DNA from 3 places in the Anabaena sp. AL09 genome. Region 3 is predicted to be linked to each of the others. Evidence: predicted binding sites of a transcription regulator. Region 3 holds the regulator's gene; each other region holds the start of a gene.
The links. Region 3 encodes NtcA, which controls nitrogen genes in cyanobacteria. Its sites were predicted from a motif close to TNTGTANNNNNNNNTACANA; they were not measured.
Positions count from the first base shown of each region.

Region 1: the regulator NtcA is predicted to act here: its motif matches at 1,228-1,247, upstream of AN490_RS14040 (DUF3120 domain-containing protein).
Region 2: the regulator NtcA is predicted to act here: its motif matches at 4,159-4,178, upstream of AN490_RS20680 (DUF3155 domain-containing protein).

Region 1 is NZ_LJOQ01000074.1:34,310-41,016, reverse strand. It holds gene AN490_RS14050 (hypothetical protein) at 104-346, opposite strand; gene AN490_RS14045 (PIN domain-containing protein) at 465-833, shown strand; gene AN490_RS14040 (DUF3120 domain-containing protein) at 1,250-1,981, shown strand; gene psbU (photosystem II complex extrinsic protein PsbU) at 2,288-2,716, shown strand; gene nadB (L-aspartate oxidase) at 2,839-4,515, shown strand; partial or broken gene AN490_RS14025 (S8 family peptidase) at 4,853-5,986, shown strand; gene thrC (threonine synthase) at 6,074-6,707, opposite strand, start outside.
Region 2 is NZ_LJOQ01000100.1:89,894-96,696, forward strand. It holds gene serS (serine--tRNA ligase) at 1-1,281, opposite strand; gene AN490_RS20665 (Uma2 family endonuclease) at 1,501-2,085, shown strand; gene AN490_RS20670 (DUF3611 family protein) at 2,106-2,678, opposite strand; gene AN490_RS20675 (cofactor assembly of complex C subunit B) at 2,801-3,334, shown strand; gene AN490_RS20680 (DUF3155 domain-containing protein) at 3,795-4,130, opposite strand; gene AN490_RS20685 (HAMP domain-containing sensor histidine kinase) at 4,491-5,846, shown strand; gene AN490_RS20690 (conjugal transfer protein TrbI) at 6,139-6,803, opposite strand, start outside.
Region 3 is NZ_LJOQ01000071.1:29,904-36,706, reverse strand. It holds gene AN490_RS13730 (ABC transporter ATP-binding protein) at 377-1,366, opposite strand; gene hisB (imidazoleglycerol-phosphate dehydratase HisB) at 2,050-2,655, opposite strand; gene AN490_RS13720 (hypothetical protein) at 2,752-3,072, shown strand; gene fabI (enoyl-ACP reductase FabI) at 3,007-3,783, opposite strand; gene ntcA (global nitrogen regulator NtcA) at 4,163-4,834, shown strand; gene AN490_RS13705 (DUF3084 domain-containing protein) at 5,048-6,496, shown strand; gene AN490_RS13700 (pre-16S rRNA-processing nuclease YqgF) at 6,691-6,803, shown strand, end outside.

The DNA.
Region 1 (6,707 bases), on a different contig from region 3:
AATATCTGATTCAGACAATAAACATCTTAATCAAAAATAGAAATTACTTTAATACCAATTACTTTGTGCATAGGCTTTGTTTTTTTCTCAGTAGTAGTTATAATCATTCTTGTTTACCTTGGATTCCACCCCTACGATCAGCTAATTCTTTTTCTATTTCATCTGCATTTAATAAAGGTTTACCAGATGCAACAATTTTAGAGCGAATTTCTCGCAAACGTTCCCCCAAAGGCGGTTTTTTTGCAGTGGTTTTCAATTGCATAAATTCTACAAATTTTAAGACTTCCTGTTGTTTATCCTGGGGTAATGATCGCCACTTTGTTAATAATTCTTGTTCTGAAATCATTGATCTTTACCTAATTCTGTTAATTATCTTAAACCTTATTTTTAATAATAGCAAATCTCACATCCAATTAAACCATGATTTTATACATTTTGAGACAGGTATATTTTGGTGAAAGTTTCTGATTGATACTTCCGTTTGGATAAATGTTTTACGCGATAAAACAGGAGTTGCACGTCAAAATCTCCAGACACTTATAAAAGATGAAAATGTCTTTCTGACTCGATTTACCCAAATGGAATTATTACAAGGTTGTCGAGATGAAAGGGAGTGGATATTATTGCAAACCTACCTGCAAGAACAAGACTATCTTGAAGCAACTGATAATACTTGGGTTTTCGCTGCACGAATTTATTATGATTTACAAAGACAAGGGTTAACTGTTAGAATTAGTATAGATTGTTGTATTGCCCAAATAGCAATAGAAAACCAGCTAACCCTAATTCATAATGATCGTGATTTTGAAACGTTTATGAAATTTCGATTTTGAAATTTTACAACTCTATAATATTTTGTTTCTCGATTTATATATATGAGCGCACACTTTTCCACTCATATCATAAGCATACCTAAAACTCGAAACTCTGTCAAGCCCCCTAGCTGAAATCACCAAAACTCGTTAAAATATTGATAAAATTCTCAATAATAATGAGAATAGACTCCCATTAGTTGAGAAAGTCCTTTTTTCAAAAATCCCATACAAATAACTTATAGTTTAATCACAAGACTCCCAACTTCTTTGATTAATCTGGTGATTTATCAATAGTATTGCAAAAGTCAGATCCCCGACTTCTCTAAGAAGTCGGGGATCTTGTTGTTATTTATGTATAATCAAGATGCCCCTAGGGGGGATTTTCAGTTATGATACTCTAGATAAGTAAAGTTTAGTAACAAATATTAAAAACTTTGATTAATCATACATTTCCTTGCTATCCAGCTACTAACCCGACGTTAGATATTGATGACAGCCTTAAAAATCCTTCTTTACCAAACTTTATCTCTTCCCGACAAAGTTGGTTAATATTTTTAGCATCAGGATTTTTAGTATCAGTACCAGTGTTCATGGAAGCACCATTAGTGCGCTCATTTCCTACTCTTAGCGTATTAATGACAGGCTTTTGGGTGTGGATCAGTATTAGATTAATGTCACGTCCCCAAACCTATCTGTGGGGAGATTTACTTTTTGGATTTAGCTGGACTTGGTTAACAGGCGCAATTTATTGGGGTTGGTTAAGATATGAACCAATCTGGCATATACCTATAGAAGCACTAGGATTACCCTTTGCTGTGTGGTGTTTAGCGAAAAATTGGGGTAAAGTCGGCAATTGGTTTTACCTCGGTTCTTTACTAGGAACGGTTTTAACCGATATTTATTTTTATTTAGTGGATTTGATGCCTTATTGGCGACAAATTATGAGAACAGATCCATCTGGTGCTTCACAAATCTTACAGAATGCCCTAACACAAGTCCAAACACCCTGGGGACAAGCCTGGGCAATCATTCTTGCTCTCATTCTGATGACTGTAGGAACAGCTTCTTTACTGAATAAGCAATGTCATTGGTATGCCTTTGGCGGCGCAGTTTTGAGTACAATCCTAGTAGACAGTCTCTTCTTATTAGCAGCAGTTCTGGCGTGAAATTCCCATGAATTTAGGTAAACACCGAAAAATGGGCGCAAAGGTGATATCAGGTCAGATTTTTGGCAAAAGTCAAATCAAACCAAATAGTCGTAAATATTATGGATATTGATCCGCTGTATATTAGTTTTTGATGACTGTTGTGCAAACTCTCAAGCTGAAACCATGAAGCTAAACCATGAAGAAACCAGGATCAAGTTAGAAAATAAACTGCTCTAACACCCTTAAACTTCCGGCTTATGCCCTAAAGTTCATAGCTTTTGGCTGCAAAATTTTATTATTCCTTGAAAAAAAGAGGTAAAAATCGTGAAAGCATTGGTGCGTTTATTCAGTGTATTTACATTGTTGCTAGGTTGTTGGGGAATGTTGGGAACTACCCAAACAGCCCAAGGTACTGGCTTCAACAGCTTTGTGGGAAATCAAGTCCCCGTTTTAGCAATTGCCCGCCAAAACAAAGCAGATCAGAAGTTGGCAACAGAGTTTGGCAAGAAAATTGATTTGAACAATACCAATATGCGGGCTTTCCAAGATTTTCCTGGACTTTATCCCACCTTGGCTAAGAAGATTGTCGCTAATGCTCCCTACGAAAAAGTAGAAGATGTATTAAATCTGCCAGGATTGACCGATAGCCAAAAAGAACGTTTGCAAGCTAACTTAGCAAACTTTACAGTTACAGAATTAGAGCCTAACTTCAATGAAGGGGACGACCGTATTAATAACGGTATCTACAGATAACTAAGGATTGGGAATTGGGAATTGAAAACATATTCCCAATTACCCATACCCTAAGTTGAGATCTTAAATTTTGGGCTGTAAATCCCAAAAATCATCCAAATCACAAAAATCATAGTTATCCCTTGCCTGATATAAATATTCCTAACCAATTTGATGTTTTAGTAGTCGGTGCCGGTGCAGCAGGACTATATACAGCCCTATGTCTACCCACATCCTTACGAGTCGGCTTAATTACTAAAGAAACAGTTTCCCTATCCGCCAGTGATTGGGCGCAAGGTGGCATAGCCGCAGCCGTAGCCCCAGAAGATTCGCCACAACTGCATATTGAAGACACATTAAAAGCAGGTGCTGGTTTATGCGACATCGCCGCTGTCAAATTCCTCGCCGAACAAGCCCCCAGTTGTATTCAATCCCTGGTTAACTTAGGCGTAGCGTTTGATCGTCATGACAGTAACTTGGCTTTAACCCTCGAAGCAGCCCATTCTCGTCCTCGTGTGCTTCATGCCGCCGATACCACCGGCAGGGAAGTTACCACCACCCTTACAGATCAAGTCCTGCGTCGTCAAAATATTCAAGTAATTCAGCAAGCTTTGGCTTTGAGTTTATGGATAGAACCGCAAACCGGTCAATGTTTGGGAACTAGCCTATTTTATCAAGGTAAAATTACCTGGATTAGAGCCAGGGCTGTGATTTTAGCTACTGGGGGCGGTGGTCAAGTATTTGCCCAAACCACTAACCCAGAGGTAAGTACAGGTGATGGTGTAGCCATCGCTTGGCGGACAGGTGCAATTCTGCGGGATTTAGAATTTGTCCAGTTTCATCCCACAGCCCTAAGTAAACCAGGACGTTTCCTGATTAGTGAAGCTGTGCGTGGAGAAGGGGCGCATCTTGTGGATGATACTGGGCGACGTTTTGCCTTTGATTACCACCCAGCAGGGGAACTAGCACCGCGAGATGTGGTTAGTCGAGCTATTTTCAGTCATTTACAAAAAACGGCTGCTGACCCGGCTACAGCGAATGTCTGGTTAGATATGCGCCCCATTCCCGCTGACAAAATTCGCCACCGTTTCCCGAATATCATCGCTGTTTGTCGTCATTGGGGGATTGATGTCTTTACTCAACCCATTCCTGTGTCACCTGCTGCCCATTATTGGATGGGTGGTATTCTCACAGATGTCATGAATGCCACGAATATTCCCGGTTTATATGCCATTGGAGAAACTGCCAGTACGGGGGTACATGGTGCTAATCGTTTAGCCAGTAATTCGTTGTTGGAATGTATTGTCTTTGGGGCGCAAATGGCTAATGTTGACTATGGAAAATTGCAACTGGGAAAACAGGAATCTGCTAACATTATTGAAACTGAGAATTTGGAAGTTAACCCATCTCTAATTGAGTGGGAAAATCAACAAAGACAATTAGCAGAAATTCGCCAAAATTTACCCCGTGTAGTTTGGCAAAGTGCAGGTATTTGTCGAGAAAAATCCAGTTTAGAAAATGCTATTTCTCAAGTTGCATCTTGGCAAGAAGACTTTGCGGCTTTATCTTTAAGTCAATTATTATTGAGTTTAAAACCAACACAATCAGTTAATTTTCAACAACCACAAATTGAAAAGGAATTACGGCTTTGGGCAGAAACTCGTAATTTATTAGATGTGGCGGAATTAATTCTGAAAAGTGCTGTTTTTAGAACGGAAAGCCGGGGTGGACATTACCGTTTAGATTATCCCCAAACTGATCCAAATTGGCAATTTCATACTCTTGTTCAAAACCAACAATGGTGGATAAGTAATAGGTGATATCATTTATTATTACTTGTCGCTTAGTACATTTGAGTGGATCTCATTCAAGTGCATACTAGTATAGTATATCTCTATCAGGAATATGAAAAAATCCTGATTTTGTCATGAAATCATATTTTTACTGGTTATGTCATCAAATATTAATTTATTTTTCTTGTTAGCATCATTCATTAAATATTAATTTATTCGTAATTAAAATATCTTTTTGCATTACCAACTCATAGTAATAATTAACAAAGCGGAATAACTGATAATTTCAAATTATTGAATTTGCAAATATTGACAAAATTACTTTGTCAGAGAAAATATAACTATTTTTGGGGCTTAAATACTTATGTCACTTGATGTTTCTGCGGACTTTTCATCTCAAAAAAAAATCAATTATACTGCCATTTCCCAAACCAATGCCTTTCAAGATCCCACTGATAATAAGATAATTTGGGGTAGTCATAGTTCTTCTTCCCAAGATAATTTAGCAGCAACCGCATCTGTTGCTACTAATAGTAGTTATAACTCAACAAATGGCTATGGCTTGGTGAATGCTGGATTAGCAGTCAGTAAAGCCGCAGGTGTTAGTCCCTATGCAGACGTTCCTAATGTGGGTGGGAATAATTGGGGAGCGGATCTGATCAAAGCTCCCACAGCCTGGAATAATGGATATACAGGACAAGGAACTATTGTTGCCGTACTAGATACAGGCGTAGACTACAACCATCAAGACTTAAAAAATAATATTTGGAGTAATAACAAAGAAATAGCTGGTAATGGGATAGATGATGATAGTAACGGCTATATTGACGATGCTCAAGGCTGGAATTTTGATAGTAGCAATAACAATGTCCTAGACAACAATGGTCATGGGACTCATGTTTCTGGAACTATAGCCGGAGAAAATAACGGCATTGGAGTCACCGGCATTGCCTATAACTCCAAAATTATGCCAGTCAAAGTCCTAGATGCCAACGGCTCAGGTTCTTACTCAAATATCGCCAAAGGCATTTATTACGCAGTTGATAATGGCGCAAATGTCATTAATCTCAGTCTAGGAGGTAATTCCTCTAACAATACTCTCAAGTCAGCCATTGAATATGCCAGCAGCAAAAACGTCATCGTTGTTATGGCAGCCGGTAATAATGGTGACTCAATGCCATCCTATCCCGCCCGCTACGCCTATAATTCAGGAATTGCTGTAGGTGCAGTGGATCAAAATAATAAGCTTGCGGACTTTTCCAACCGTTCTGGTTCTCAAGAAATCACCTATGTCACTGCCCCAGGAGTTAATATTTACTCCACAATACCCAATAATCAATATGCCAACTACAATGGCACTTCTATGGCAGCCCCTCACATTGCTGGTGTTGTCGCTCTCATGCTCAGTGCTAACCCTAAGCTAACTGAAAGCCAAGTCCGCCAAATTATTACCAGCACATCTGCAAATAGCACTAATCCTTCAGAGCCAACAAAACCTTCAGAACCGGGGTTGAAAATGCCGTCTTTATTCCCCCCTCTAGACGGCAAGTCCTAGAGAATCTATGGCTTGAAGCCACTGAGAGTGTTAATCAAATCCTATTGCTTTCGCAACGGCTTTAATGTCCGCCGGAATACCCTGTTTAAATTGGGCGTGACTGTGTTTAATGGCTGTATCTGGGTCTTTTAAACCATTACCAGTGAGGACACAGACTACCGTTGCCCCGGTGGGAACTTCGTCTTTTACCTGTAACAAACCGGCGACAGAAGCCGCGCTGGCAGGTTCACAGAAAATCCCTTCCGATGATGCTAATAGTCGGTAAGCGTCGAGAATTTCCTCGTCAGTGACAGAACGAAAACTGCCTTGGCTGGCTGTTTGAGCGGCTATGGCTTTATCCCAACTGGCGGGATTACCAATTCTAATGGCTGTGGCTATGGTTTCCGGATGTGCCACTGGTTGACCATTTACTAAGGGTGCAGCCCCAGCGGCTTGGAAACCCATCATTTTCGGCAAGCGATCGCATTTACCATCTTGATGGTATTGACAAAAACCCATCCAATATGCTGTAATATTGCCCGCATTTCCCACGGGAATACATAACCAATCGGGGGCATCACCCAAGGCATCAACAACTTCAAAAGCTCCAGTTTTTTGCCCTTCTAACCGGTAGGGGTTGACAGAATTTACCAAAGTGATGGGATATTGATCTGCCATTTCCCGG
Region 2 (6,803 bases), on a different contig from region 3:
TTACAAAACCTCCCTACCCAAATAAACCTGCAAAACCTCCGGTACTTTAATCGTCCCGTCAGCTTGCTGATAATTCTCCAAAATCGCCGCCATAGTCCTACCTACAGCCAAACCAGAACCATTTAAAGTATGCACAAACTGCGTCCCCTTCTTACCAGCATCCTTAAATCGAATATCCGCCCTTCTCGCTTGAAAATCAACACAATTAGAACAACTAGAAATCTCTCGATACTTCCCAGCAGAAGGCAACCACACCTCTAAATCATAGGTCTTTGTTGCAGAAAAACCTAAATCAGCAGTACATAAATTAATCACCCGATAAGGCAATTTTAAAGCCTGTAAAATACTCTCTGCACTGACTAGCAAAGTCTCCAATTCATTAAAAGAACTTTCCGGTTTTACTAACTTCACCAACTCAACTTTATTGAATTGATGTAACCGAATTAAACCCCGCATATCCCTTCCATAACTTCCCGCTTCCCGCCGAAAACATGGCGTATATGCAGTATGATAAATTGGTAATTCTTCCCCGTTGATAATGTCGCCACGATACAAATTAGTTACCGGAACTTCCGCAGTAGGAATTAACCATAAATCATCTTCTGCACATTTAAAACTATCCTCTGCAAACTTGGGTAATTGTCCAGTTCCCGTTAAAGAATCAGTATTTACTAACAACGGGGGACTAACTTCAATATAGCCATTTTCAATATGTTTAGAAAGCATAAACTGAATTAATGCTCTTTCTAAACCTGCACCCGCACCTATCAAACTTACAAACCGAGTTTGGGCAATTTTTACCGCTCTTTCAAAGTTCAAAATTCCCAACTTTTCGCCGATTTCCCAATGTGGTACAATATTCGGATTTTCGGGTTTATATTCATCTCCCCATATTTTCACTTCTTGGTTATCATCTTCACTTTTACCAATGGGGGTAGAATCACTGGGAAGGTTAGGAAGTGCTAACAGTAATTGGTGAATTTGGGCTTTTAACTCCTTTTCCTGGGGTTCTAATGAGCTTAATGTGATTTTGAGGCTGTTTCCTTCATCCTTTAAAGCCAGAATTTCTGCATCTTGAGGATTAACACCAGATTTTACCTTGTGTCCCACCAGTTTACCAATTTCATTACTCCGGGCTTGGAGTTCATTGCGTTTTACTTCCAATTCCCGTTGTTGTTGACTCAAATCTAAGATAGGCTGAATCTCGTATTTACCACTACGAGTATTCAACTTTTCTTGTACTAATTGGGGATTTTCTCTAATTTGTTTAATATCCAGCATTGGTGAATTTCGTTAAGTTTTGTCAATTATACTTGATTGAGATGATTAATCGTAGGGGTTTAACAATGCTAAACCCCATATACTAATATCACATTTCTTATCTGCGTTCATCTGCGTTCATCTGCGTTTGATTATGATCAGTGGTAAAATTACCAAATATGGTTGATAATTAGTTCAGATACTCTTCTTTATTACCTAACCGTTAAGGAGTTTTCAGGAATGATGACAACTCAATCAGTTATTTTAAATATCAAAAATGTAGAGTTAAGTGATGATCAATTTTATCAATTATGTCAAATTAATGAATATTATAAATTTGAACAAACTGCTAAAGATGAATTAATTATTCTCCCTCCTTCTAATCTAATTACTGGTAATAGAGAAGCAGAATTAAATGGAAATTTGATGATTTGGAATCGTCAAACTAAGCTAGGAAAAGTATTTAGTTCTTCTACTGTTTTTACTCTACCTAATGGTGGTAAACGTTCTCCTGATGTGGCTTGGATAGCTAATGAACGTTGGGATTCTTTAACCATTCAAGAAAAAGAAAAATTTGCTAAAATTTGTCCTGATTTTGTCATAGAACTGCGTTCTCGTACTGATTCTTTAAGTCAATTACAAGAGAAAATGCAGGAATATCTGAATAGTGGTTTACGTTTAGGTTGGTTAATTGATCCTCAAAATCAACAAGTAGAAATTTACCGTCAAAATCAATCTGTAGAAATAGTATCATTACCGACAAGTTTATCGGGAGAAAATGTTTTACCAGGATTTATTTTAGAATTACCTGTTTTCAAAGATTAGGATACTACAACCACTGTCAATTATGGTTTATTAATCCGATTCATTAACCACAAAGATGCTAATAAACCTGCAAAATGCGCTGATACAGTATTTGTATTTGCCTGGACTATGAGCATATCCAAACCGCTAATAATCCGAGTTGGGTCAAATAATTGAGTAGTTGCGGCTTGAGGAGATATTGACCTAGCTACCAATGTACCAACAATCGCCTGCGCTCCCAACAGGGTGACTAATATGCCGCCTAAATTTATCCATAGTCCCAAACGTAATACTTGCAAGGTTTCCGCCTTGCGGGGACGATTACTAGCATTAGGGGATTCTAGTTTCTTGCCAATTCTGGTGTAGCGATAAGCCAAGTAAATACCAACGCCCAACAGAATTATGCCACAAATTGCTAAAAATACACCAAAGCCTGTGCCTGGATTATTATTGGGGCTGTTGGCTTTTTGACTAAAAATGCCAAATAATAAGACAATTATTCCAGAGATGACACCTAATACCAACTGAATCCAGAAACTAATCCAACCTGCTAGGCGAAATTGTTGGGCGATAGCCCGGATGTTAGATGATGGTGTTTCGGAGTTTTGTGACATATAAAAATTAAAAATTAAAAGTTAAAAACAACTTCCGTTTGTTGTCTGTTAGCTGTTACCTGTTTCCAGAATAATTGATAATGGTTTAAGTCTACTGAAAATTTCCGGCTTAAAAATTAGTTATGGATTTTACCGTTTTGCAATCTACTTTCCTGTTAACTTTCCTCTTATCAGTTGGTTTATTTTTCTTTATACGTGCTTCAACTAAAGACCGTACAGAAATGATGCGCTTGACTTCGGATCAGGACGAAAATACATTCATGACTTCATTAAAGGAGTATTTTCGCTCTCGTGCTTATCGAGTTTTAGCGGTAGACTCTGCCAAAAATCAAGTCACCTTTGAGGGATTTGTCAGCCCTAGCTGGTTTTTAACGGTATTTTTGACTGTATTAGCTGCTGTGGGTTTAGGTTGTTTGGCGTTGGTTTTATCAATGCTTTTTCCCGATTTTGGGCAGTTTTTTCTGGGAATAATCCTATTTTCGCCTTTAAGTGGGTTATTGTATTGGAAAAAATCTGGAAGAGTTGAGAAGGTGTCACTCAAGATGGAAAATATCCTGAGTGGACAAGACTTCTCAAGTATAATTACTGTGACTGCCCATAGAGATGAACTTGCTGAGTTACAAAGGGCATTACAGCTAAAGACGCTGGACACTTGATTGATTTTTGGGGATAAAAACCAGCATTCTCTACATTAATGTAGGCTTCTGACTAAAATTTTGAGTAAATCAGCAGTAGGAAGGAAGGAAAAATTCTGCTTGTGCTGTTAGTCTTCCTGATACCTGAGATTTCATAAGGAAAAATTTAAATTAGTGGACAGAGCTTGATAGTAGTCCAAATTAATGAGATCATAAATAATTCATGCTTCATTTTTTGGATGACCTTGGCTCTGTCGCTATTCTCTTGGTGTATAAGCTGATAATAAACTGATTCATCTAACCAAATTTAGTTGATGAGAAATTAATTATGCCATGACTTGAGAGAATTCATTTAAACCCTACTGGCAAATTCAACAACAAAATTAAAAAAAGGAATTTTTGAATAACCTGGTCAAAATTACCAGTTAATTATTCACAGAGTCAGAAGTAACACTTACAAGATATGATGGTCATTTGTTGTTTAGTTACTGGCAACAGCAACAGCAACAGCAACAGCAACAGGTTCTTGTGCTGTTGGTGATTCTAAAGTCCTAAGACTAGGGAACAAGAAATGATTCTCTTCTACGTATTGAGCGCCAAACAGACCTTTTTCCGCCCAGAAATAACGGTCTGTTGTATGTTCATTACGTTTTACTAGTAGCAGCGCGGGTGGCAAAATACCTTCAGCTCGAATAAATTTTCTTGCTGCTGTCACAGGTTTATCTTCGCCACTTTCAATGCTGTACTGAGGAATATGCTCAAGTATGCGCCGTCCTTCCTGCCTCCGACGACTCTTCCGCTTGCGTCTCCGTGCCAACCTATTGTCCTCCTGTTTCAAGCTATAGACTGTAGTTATGGCTACAAAATACGTCGTCATTATATAAGTTCTATCTCAAAAAATCAATAATTTTTAATGTTTTGATACAACTGAGGAAAAAACAATTAAAAATCAAGAATTAAAAATTAAAAAATCGCTGCCTTTTCAGCCATTACTTGTTACCTCTTGCCCCATTACCAGATTAAACTAGATAGCTATAAGCCTTGATTGGGGACTGGGGACTGGGGACTGGGTAATTTTCTTCTTCCTTGCTCGGTGACTCCTGACTCGGTGACTCCTGACTGAGCGCAAGCCCTGAGACCCTACGTCCTTCTTTCTTCCTCCTAGATTCCTGAACTCATGCTAATGTCTGCCAGTTCTGATTTCCTTGCTCTATGTCGAGAACAAATAGCCCTGCTAACCCAAGGAATGGGAGCATCTTTTACGGTGGTTTATTTAACACAGGAACTGGTAGAAAAGCCTATAGGTGAGGCACGACTAATTCCGGTAATGGTGTATCCAGAGACTATAGCATTAAATTCTAGTAATGAATATGGTGAACCAGAGGATAGCTATTCTGTAAGGCTTGCTCATGTTTTAGCATTCCCAAATCAGCAACCGATGTTGTTAAAACCGACTTCTGTATCTTCTCATCCGGCGGTGGAATCGGAAACAACAGAAAAACAAAATTTACACGATGAACAGGATGAATACTTACTCAGTCATAACCAAATTGTTTTACCCCTGATTTATGAGGGTGTAATGATGGGCTTATTGGTGACTGCGAGGGACGATAGGGAATGGAATCAACGGGAAGAGGGGGAAATTGAACGCATTGCCAAAACTTTAGCGATCGCTTGCATTATAGACCAGCGGAGGGCTTGGTTACAACACCAACTCCAGCAAGAACAAATTTTGCAAGAGAGACAACGGGATTTATTAGATAATCTTTTGCATCAGCTTCGTAACCCCTTAACTGCTATTCGCACCTTTGGTAAGTTACTATTTAAGCGAATGCGACCGGTTGATCCTAATCGGGAAGTAGCAACCAGTATAGTCAGGGAGAGCGATCGCTTGCAAGAACTATTGCAACAATTTGATCAGGTTATTGATTTAAATACAGCAGATTTAGCACCTCTACCTCTACCAGAATCAAAGGTTGTTATTAATGAAAATGTGCAAAAGCCAGTTAAACCTGCATTATTATTGCCCGGAACAGGAGAACAATTAACTGATTGTTGTCTAGCAGATTTATTAGCACCTTTATTAATATCGGCTCAAGCTATTTCCCAAGAAAGAAATTTACAATTAATTACGGAAATTTCCCACTATTTACCTTTAGTAAAAGTGAATGAAAAAGCATTAACAGAAGTGTTGAGTAATATTATAGATAATGCTTTGAAATATACTCCCCCCGGTGGAAAAATCTTAGTCCAATGTGGGCAACAAAAAGGAAATTTACAAGGTATTGCTATTAGTGATACAGGTCCTGGTATTCCTCCAGAAGATCTAGAACATCTTGGAGAAAGACATTATCGAGGTGTACAGGCAAAAACAGAAATACCCGGAACTGGTTTAGGAATTAGTATTGCTAAACAGTTAATAGCAGAAATGCAGGGAAGTATAGAGGTTTTCAGTCCGGCCATTCACTCAATTATCACATTACCGCATATCCCAGGAACTACATTTATAATTTGGCTACAGTCTGTTGATTAAGTAATAGAAGTTTTATATTTAATTGGATATATGCTTAGAGGGTGTTTGAAAAGTTATGGTTGATGTATCAAATATTTTTTACCCCACCCTAACCCTCCCCTTGTAAAGGGGAGGGAACTGGATTCAATGTGATGAAAATTACGGAATACCACTTTTCAAACATCCTCTTAGAGAATAAAAATAGTTTTTACATAAAAATAAAAATAAAAATAAAGCGACATTGCCCCATAATTTAGGAAACAATCGCTTTATTTATATGATTAAATTCACAACTTAACTAATGCTATTAACTCTATTGACGAGTGATCACCAAATTTGAAGTCAGGGTAATAGCTAAATCTTGTTCTGGTCTGAGGACAAAAACATCAGCTTTTTGTTTCCGCAATAGTACACTAGCTAAAGCACCCGCTGCTGCACCACCCACAGGTTCTAAAACTTCAATTTTCTTGTTACCTGTCACCAATGAAATCAGACTAGCTGCACCGGCACCAATAGCAGCATCAGTTAATATTTGTCCAGTGCTTGATCCCTTGGTAATTGTTTCTGTTTTGGTTATAGTTCGGGAATTAGCAAAAATCTGTTGTCGTTGTCTAGAAGGAAATACTAATTCTCTGGCTACAAATCGGACACCTTGCTGATTATTCCCGGAAGATCGAGTATTTAATCTTACTGGTTGTAATTCACCAATCACTTCAGTATTGGCAGGAATTAAAATATTTCTGTTGCTATCAGTAACATTGTCAGCTATTTTCAGAGTTAGGGCTAATGTTTCACCCGGTTTGACAATAACTTTTTCCTTGTCGTAGGTAACAGGTAAAGTTACATTAGCGGGAATACTAATTGTCCGCGATTGATTAAGATTGTATCCTTGTGCTAGAACAGGACTCAAGGACAGTAAGGGGATAGCTGCACCTGTGGTAATGGCTATGGCCATGAGTGCAGCGGTGCTAGATTGCC
Region 3 (6,803 bases):
TACAAAAATTAAATTAATATTATTCTCCGTAAGGGGAGCGGTATAACCATATTTTCTAATAAACGATTATTAAAATGTAGAACTCATAACTTGATGGGAAATTTAGCTATATATCCAGTGAACTTTCTTTTTTATCTGTTGCTTTCTTTCTGTTTTTGTTTCCAGATCCAGAATGCAGAATAACTAAGAGTTTCACTATTATGCTTGATGATTTTCATAAGATCTTCAATATATTGATTCCTGAATTCTTACAGAAAGAGTAGCACCGATTACATACATACTTTTTTACTAAATAAGTAGTAAATATAGTAGTATTTCTAGGAATAAAATTACTACTTGTAGCTGATCTATTCCTCTTGTTTTTTGTCTATTTATACTAATTAAGGGGATGATTCCGGCCTTGAATTTGGTGAATAAAAAACTCTTCCAGAGATTGACGCGATAGGTTCATAGCCGTGATTTTTCCGCCCATTAACCTCAGACTAGACAGAAAATCATAATAATCTTCTTGGAGTATACCGTGCCAATAACCATCAGCCCGAAATTCTAAATTACCTATCCATTTTTTCAAGATTTCCCCATCTCCACCTTGACCTTTAACATGATATGTGTTTTGGTTGCCTAAAAGTTCATTGAGAGAACCGCAACAGATTAATTCTCCTTGAGCAAGAATAGCCACGCGATCGCAAATTTGTTCAACTTCACTCAACACATGACTATTAAAAAATATGGTTTTACCAGATGCTTTCAGCGAAAGAATAATTTCTCGCATTTGGTAACGTCCCAGAGGATCAAGTCCAGACATGGGTTCATCCAAAAACACCAAATCTGGATTATTAATTAAAGCTTGTGCCATTCCCACACGCTGAAGCATCCCTTTAGAATAACGCCGCATTTGCTTTTTGCGAGCATCAGCTTGAGATAACCCCACTAATTCCAACAATTGGGGAATGCGTTGACGTTGTAACTTTTGGGGAATTTGAAATAAACCCGCTGTCAACTGCAAAAATTCCCAACCGCTCAGATATTCATATAAATAGGAATTTTCTGGGAGGTAGCCAATATGCTGCTTGACAGAGCGATCGCCTATGGGTTTACCTAACAATAAGCCCCGTCCAGATGTAGGGCGAATAATTCCCAGCAACAATTTTAACAGCGTGGTTTTACCCGCACCATTGGGACCCAACAAACCAAAGGTTTCTCCTGGGTACACTTGTAAAGAACAGTTTTTGAGCGATACAACTTTTTGATTGAGCCAAAATCCCGTGCGATAGACCTTTCGCAATCCAAAAGTCTGGACTACGGGTACGGGTTGTTGATCTGAGGGATTTTCTTGATAATCGGGGTTGTCTACAACAGAATTCATGGGGATGAAACTACCAACTACTGACTATTTAGAGCTAACTACAGATTAACCGATGCTGAGGATTTTTATAAGAAAACAGGGTGAAAACCCCATAATTGACACCTAAAAATCCCAAAATTTTTTAGGTGTTGATGTCTTTTAAGCCGGGAATGAAAGCCTTCTGGGGATTTATCCCCCAGTGACCGAAACTTTATGTTAAAATTTGGTCATAGTCGCCATAGGGCATTGGGAGACTTTAAACGGACATGGAGGGACGATAAGACCACTTGTGGCGTGTTCTGGCGAAGTGTCAAGTGTTTCCCCGCACCTTCAGGTCGGTGAGTATGTCAAAAATTGATTATATTTGATGTTATAATCTCAATCAACAGGAAAGGTAATCAACCTGTCTAAAAACCTAACTGCCTAATGGTAATCTGTACCTTGACAATTAAATCTATGCGGTTCTATTGCATTGTTCTAGTTTCCTCCTCGCAGTAGGTAAAAGATTTATAGGAGCTAGACGAATCAGAATTTTGAAACAAATCGTTTCTAGTTAAACAGGACTTGCAGCAATGCAACTACGGTCGGGCAGACCGAAAGTTAACGCTTGAGGAGAGTCCCACCTCTGGGCTGGATAACGCAAGGAGTCTAGTTTAAGTGGTCTCGTTGAACCAAGAATCCCTGTGTCTTTAGACCGGGGAGTGTCAAAACACACCTTTGGAACTAGGAATTGTTTCTGCTCGCCGGGAATCAATTTCCACCGCCATTCGTATTGCTCTAGCAAAGGCTTTGAATGTAGCTTCAATAATATGATGGGAATTAATTCCATCCAATTGGCGAATATGTAACGTCATTTGGCTATGATTCACCAACGCCACAAAAAACTCCCGCACTAGCTGGGTATCATAAGTTCCCACCCGTTGAGTAGGAATTTCTAAACCATAACTAAGATGCGGTCTACCAGAAAAGTCTAAAGCAACTTGTACCAAAGCTTCATCTAGAGGTGCAAGAAAATTCCCAAAGCGGACAATTCCCTTTTTATTCCCCAAAGCTTGAAATAAAGCCTGTCCTAAAGTAATTCCCACATCTTCGTTAGTGTGGTGATCATCAATTTCCCAATCACCTTGAGCTTGAATATCCAAATCAAAAAGCCCATGGGAAGCAATTTGATGGAGCATATGATCTAAAAAAGGAATACCTGTAGAAACTTTACATATCCCTGTACCATCAAGATTGATAGTAACATAAATATCTGTTTCCCCAGTAGTGCGGTGAACTGAAGCTATCCGAGAAGTTTGTTTGTTAGTCATTTGTCAGTTGTTAGTTGTCAGTTGTCAGTTGTCAGTAGGGGCGAAGCATTTGGAAGATAAATTAATTATCGGTCATTGCCAAAAATAGTTCTCCAAATGCTTCGCCCGTACAGTTGTCAGTTGTTAGTAGGGGCGAAGCATTTGGAAGATAAATTGTCGGTCATTGCCAAAAATAGTTCTCCAAATGCTTCGCCCGTACAGTTGTTAGTTGTCAGTTGTCAGTTGTCAGTTGTCAGTTGTCATTGGAAAAATTCTTTCTCCCTACATCCCCCACATCCCCCACATCCCCCACATCCCCCACATCCCCCACATCCCCCACATCCCCCACATCCCCCACATTCCCTACATTCCCTACATTCCCATAATTTCATAACCTGCATCTACATACAGGATTTGTCCAGTAATACCGCTGGCTAAATCACTGCACAAGAAAGCCGCAGTATTACCTACTTCTAATTGAGTAACGGTGCGACGGAGAGGGGCGACTTTTTCAACATGATGAATCATATCTAGAATACCACCCACGGCTGAAGATGCTAAGGTGCGAATGGGACCTGCAGAAATGCCATTGACGCGAATATTTTCAGGACCGAGTTCTGCGGCCAAGTAACGAACACTGGCTTCTAAACCAGCTTTAGCCACACCCATGACATTATAGTTAGGAATTGCTCTAACTGCTCCTAAATATGTAAGAGTAATAATACTTCCGCCTTGAGTCATCAAAGGTTTGGCTGCACCGCTTAACTGTACAAGTGAATAAGTGCTAACTTCCAAAGCTGTATTGAAACCAGAACGAGAAGTTTGACTAAAACCTCCAGTCAAATCTTCTTTTTTTGCAAAGGCTAAACAATGCACTAAAATATCTATTTTCCCCCATTCTTGCCGGATGGTTTCAAAAGTAGATTGAATTTGCTCGTCATTTTCAACATTGCAGGGCAAAAATAGGCTAGGACTGAGCGGTTCTACCAATTCAGAAACTTTTTTTTCCATTTTACCCTTGTCATCTGGCAAGTAGGTAATGCCCAAATTAGCCCCGGCTTTGTGCAGTTGTTGGGCAATTCCCCAAGCGATAGAACGGTTGTTGGCAATACCTGTAACTAGGGCATTTTTTCCAGATAGATTCAGCATAAACATTGCTAATGTAATTCATCATTAGGAGCATACTAGAATCTGAGTCTAGTTTGACTGTGTTGGGCTAGAGATTTTCCAAAATACTCCAAGCATAAGCAGTAAGCCCCCAAAAAACCATGACCATGTTCACAAAAATTCTCAAGAAATTGGCAATTTTTAGAGGCAAAACCTATAGACTATAATTAGTGAAACTACTTATCAATAATTACTAGCTAACCGGAACAACAATTATGTATCATTATAAACGAAAAACTAGGAATTCCGCGTTTGAGTATAGGAAAAAACAGAAAATTTAATGATGATCTATTGATTTTTCAGGTGTATTCTTAGGTAATTAGTTTTTGTTTTTCTGGCATTGGGTAGGGGAAGGGAGAAAATGATAGTGACACAAGATAAAGCCCTAGCAAATGTTTTTCGTCAAATGGCAACGGGGGCTTTTCCTCCAGTTGTGGAAACATTTGAACGGAATAAGACGATCTTCTTTCCGGGAGATCCTGCCGAACGAGTTTATTTTCTTCTCAAGGGTGCTGTAAAACTGTCGAGAGTCTATGAGGCAGGAGAAGAAATAACGGTAGCTCTGCTCAGGGAGAATAGCGTTTTTGGCGTGCTGTCGTTGCTGACAGGGAATAAGTCTGATCGATTTTATCATGCAGTGGCATTTACCACTGTAGAATTACTTTCAGCCCCAATTGAACAAGTCGAACAGGCACTGAAGGAAAATCCAGAATTATCCATGTTAATGCTGCGAGGTCTTTCTTCGCGGATTCTTCAGACGGAGATGATGATTGAAACTCTTGCTCACCGGGATATGGGTTCAAGGTTAATTAGTTTCTTGTTAATTCTTTGTCGAGATTTTGGCGTTCCTTGCGCTGATGGCATTACCATTGATCTGAAGTTATCCCATCAGGCGATCGCTGAAGCAATTGGCTCTACTCGCGTGACAGTCACTAGACTGCTGGGAGATTTACGCGAGAAGAAAATGATTACAATCCATAAAAAGAAGATTACTGTGCATAAACCTGTTGCTTTAAGTAAGCAATTTACTTAGAAATTATGGGGGAATGGAGTTGGCACGGGTTCTATTGTTGAGGTAGTGCGGTCTTGGGATCTGTCCAAGCAGAACAACTACCGTAGAGATTCAACCGTTAATTTGGAGGAAGATCTCAAAATTGGATAATTTCTACTTTTGCCTAACTCCATTTACCCACAGACAATGGTTAAACATAGTAGGCTGGATCAGTCAGCATTACGGTAGCTAAAAATGACCACCGGTTACATTCTGATTGCAGCAATTCTCATTTTGGGAGGCGTAATTGCCACCGTGGGCGATCGCATCGGCACACGAGTTGGCAAAGCCCGTCTCTCACTTTTTAATTTACGTCCGAAAAAAACTGCTGTAATTGTCACTATTTTTACAGGTGGTCTAATTTCTGCATCAACTTTGGCAATCCTATTTGCGGCTGATGGCGGATTGCGAAAGGGCGTATTTGAGTTAGAGGATATTCAAAGAGATTTGGGGAACAAGCGGGAACAACTAAAAACCGCAGAGGCGCAAAAAAGCCAGGTAGAGAGTGAGTTAAATCAAGCCAGACAAGAACAAAGTCAGGCGCAACAAGAATTACAGAAAATTAATAAATCATTACAGGCGGCAAATACTAAACAAAAGGCTACACAAGCCCAACTCAATCGCACTCTGAACCAGCAAGCTAAAACTCAAACCCGACTTAATCAAACTCAAAGTCGTCTTGGTGGAATTGTGATTCAGTATCAACAAGCTAGAAATGAATTACAAACTCTTTACAATCAGCGACAAACATTACAAACGGCGGTGGAAGAGTTAAAAACGGAACGAAAAAGATTATACGCCCAAGCTAAAGAAGCTATTGATGAAGCAAAGACGGTGATTGAAAAACGCGATCGCAAAATTACTAAATTAGATAAACTTATTCAAAATCGTAATCTCGAAATTAAACAGCGGGAAGAAGTTATTATTACTAGAGAATCTCGCTTGAAAGAATTAGAGAAACAACAACAATTTTTAGAGCAGGAAGTAGCCAGACTAGAAAAATACTATCAGTCCTACCGTGACCTCCGCTTGGGTAAACTAGCTTTAGTGAAAGGTCAAGTAATAGCCGCAGGGTTAATTACTGTGGACAAGCCTGATGCGGCACATCAGGCAATTATGCAAATTCTCCAGGAAGCTAACCGCAATGCCAATATTCAGTTAACTGAACCTGGTGGTACACCAGTAAATAAAGAGATACTCCGTGTTACCAAAGATAAAGTTGAGCAGTTAATTGCACAAATTAAAGATGGTCGAGAATATGTAGTGCGAATTTTCTCCGCAGGTAATTATGTCAGAGGTGAAAAGCAAATAGAATTCTTTGCAGACGCAGCGAGAAATCAACTCGTATTTTCATCAGGTGAAGTGCTGGCTAGTACTACAGCGGATTTAAAAAATATGACATCTGAACAAATGCGTCAACGCCTAGATTTACTAATTTCCGCTTCTCAATTTCGCGCCCGGAACGCGGGAATTGTCGAAAGTGTCCAAATAGAAGGCACTTTTCTGCGCTTTGTTACCCAACTACAGCAGACGGAACAGGAAGTAGAAATTAAAGCCGTAGCCGCAGGAAATACTTATACTGTGGGTCCGTTGAGAGTCAAATTAGTAGCCATTTTGAATGGACAAATTCTTTTTAGTACGTGAGGTAATAGGTAATAGGTAATAGGTAATAGGTAATAGGTAATAGGTAATAGGTAATAGGGAAAAAGAATTAATTTACCCATAACAACTGACCAATCAATGACCAATGACCAATGACCAATGACCAATGACCAATGACCAATGACCAATGACCAATGACCAATGACCAATGACCAATGACCAATGACAACTGACCAATGACTAATACACAACCTGTAATTTTAGGATTTGATCCTGGTCGTGATAAATGTGGGATTGCCGTGATGGGATTGGATAGGCAAATATTCTATCATCAAGTTGTATTGGCAAA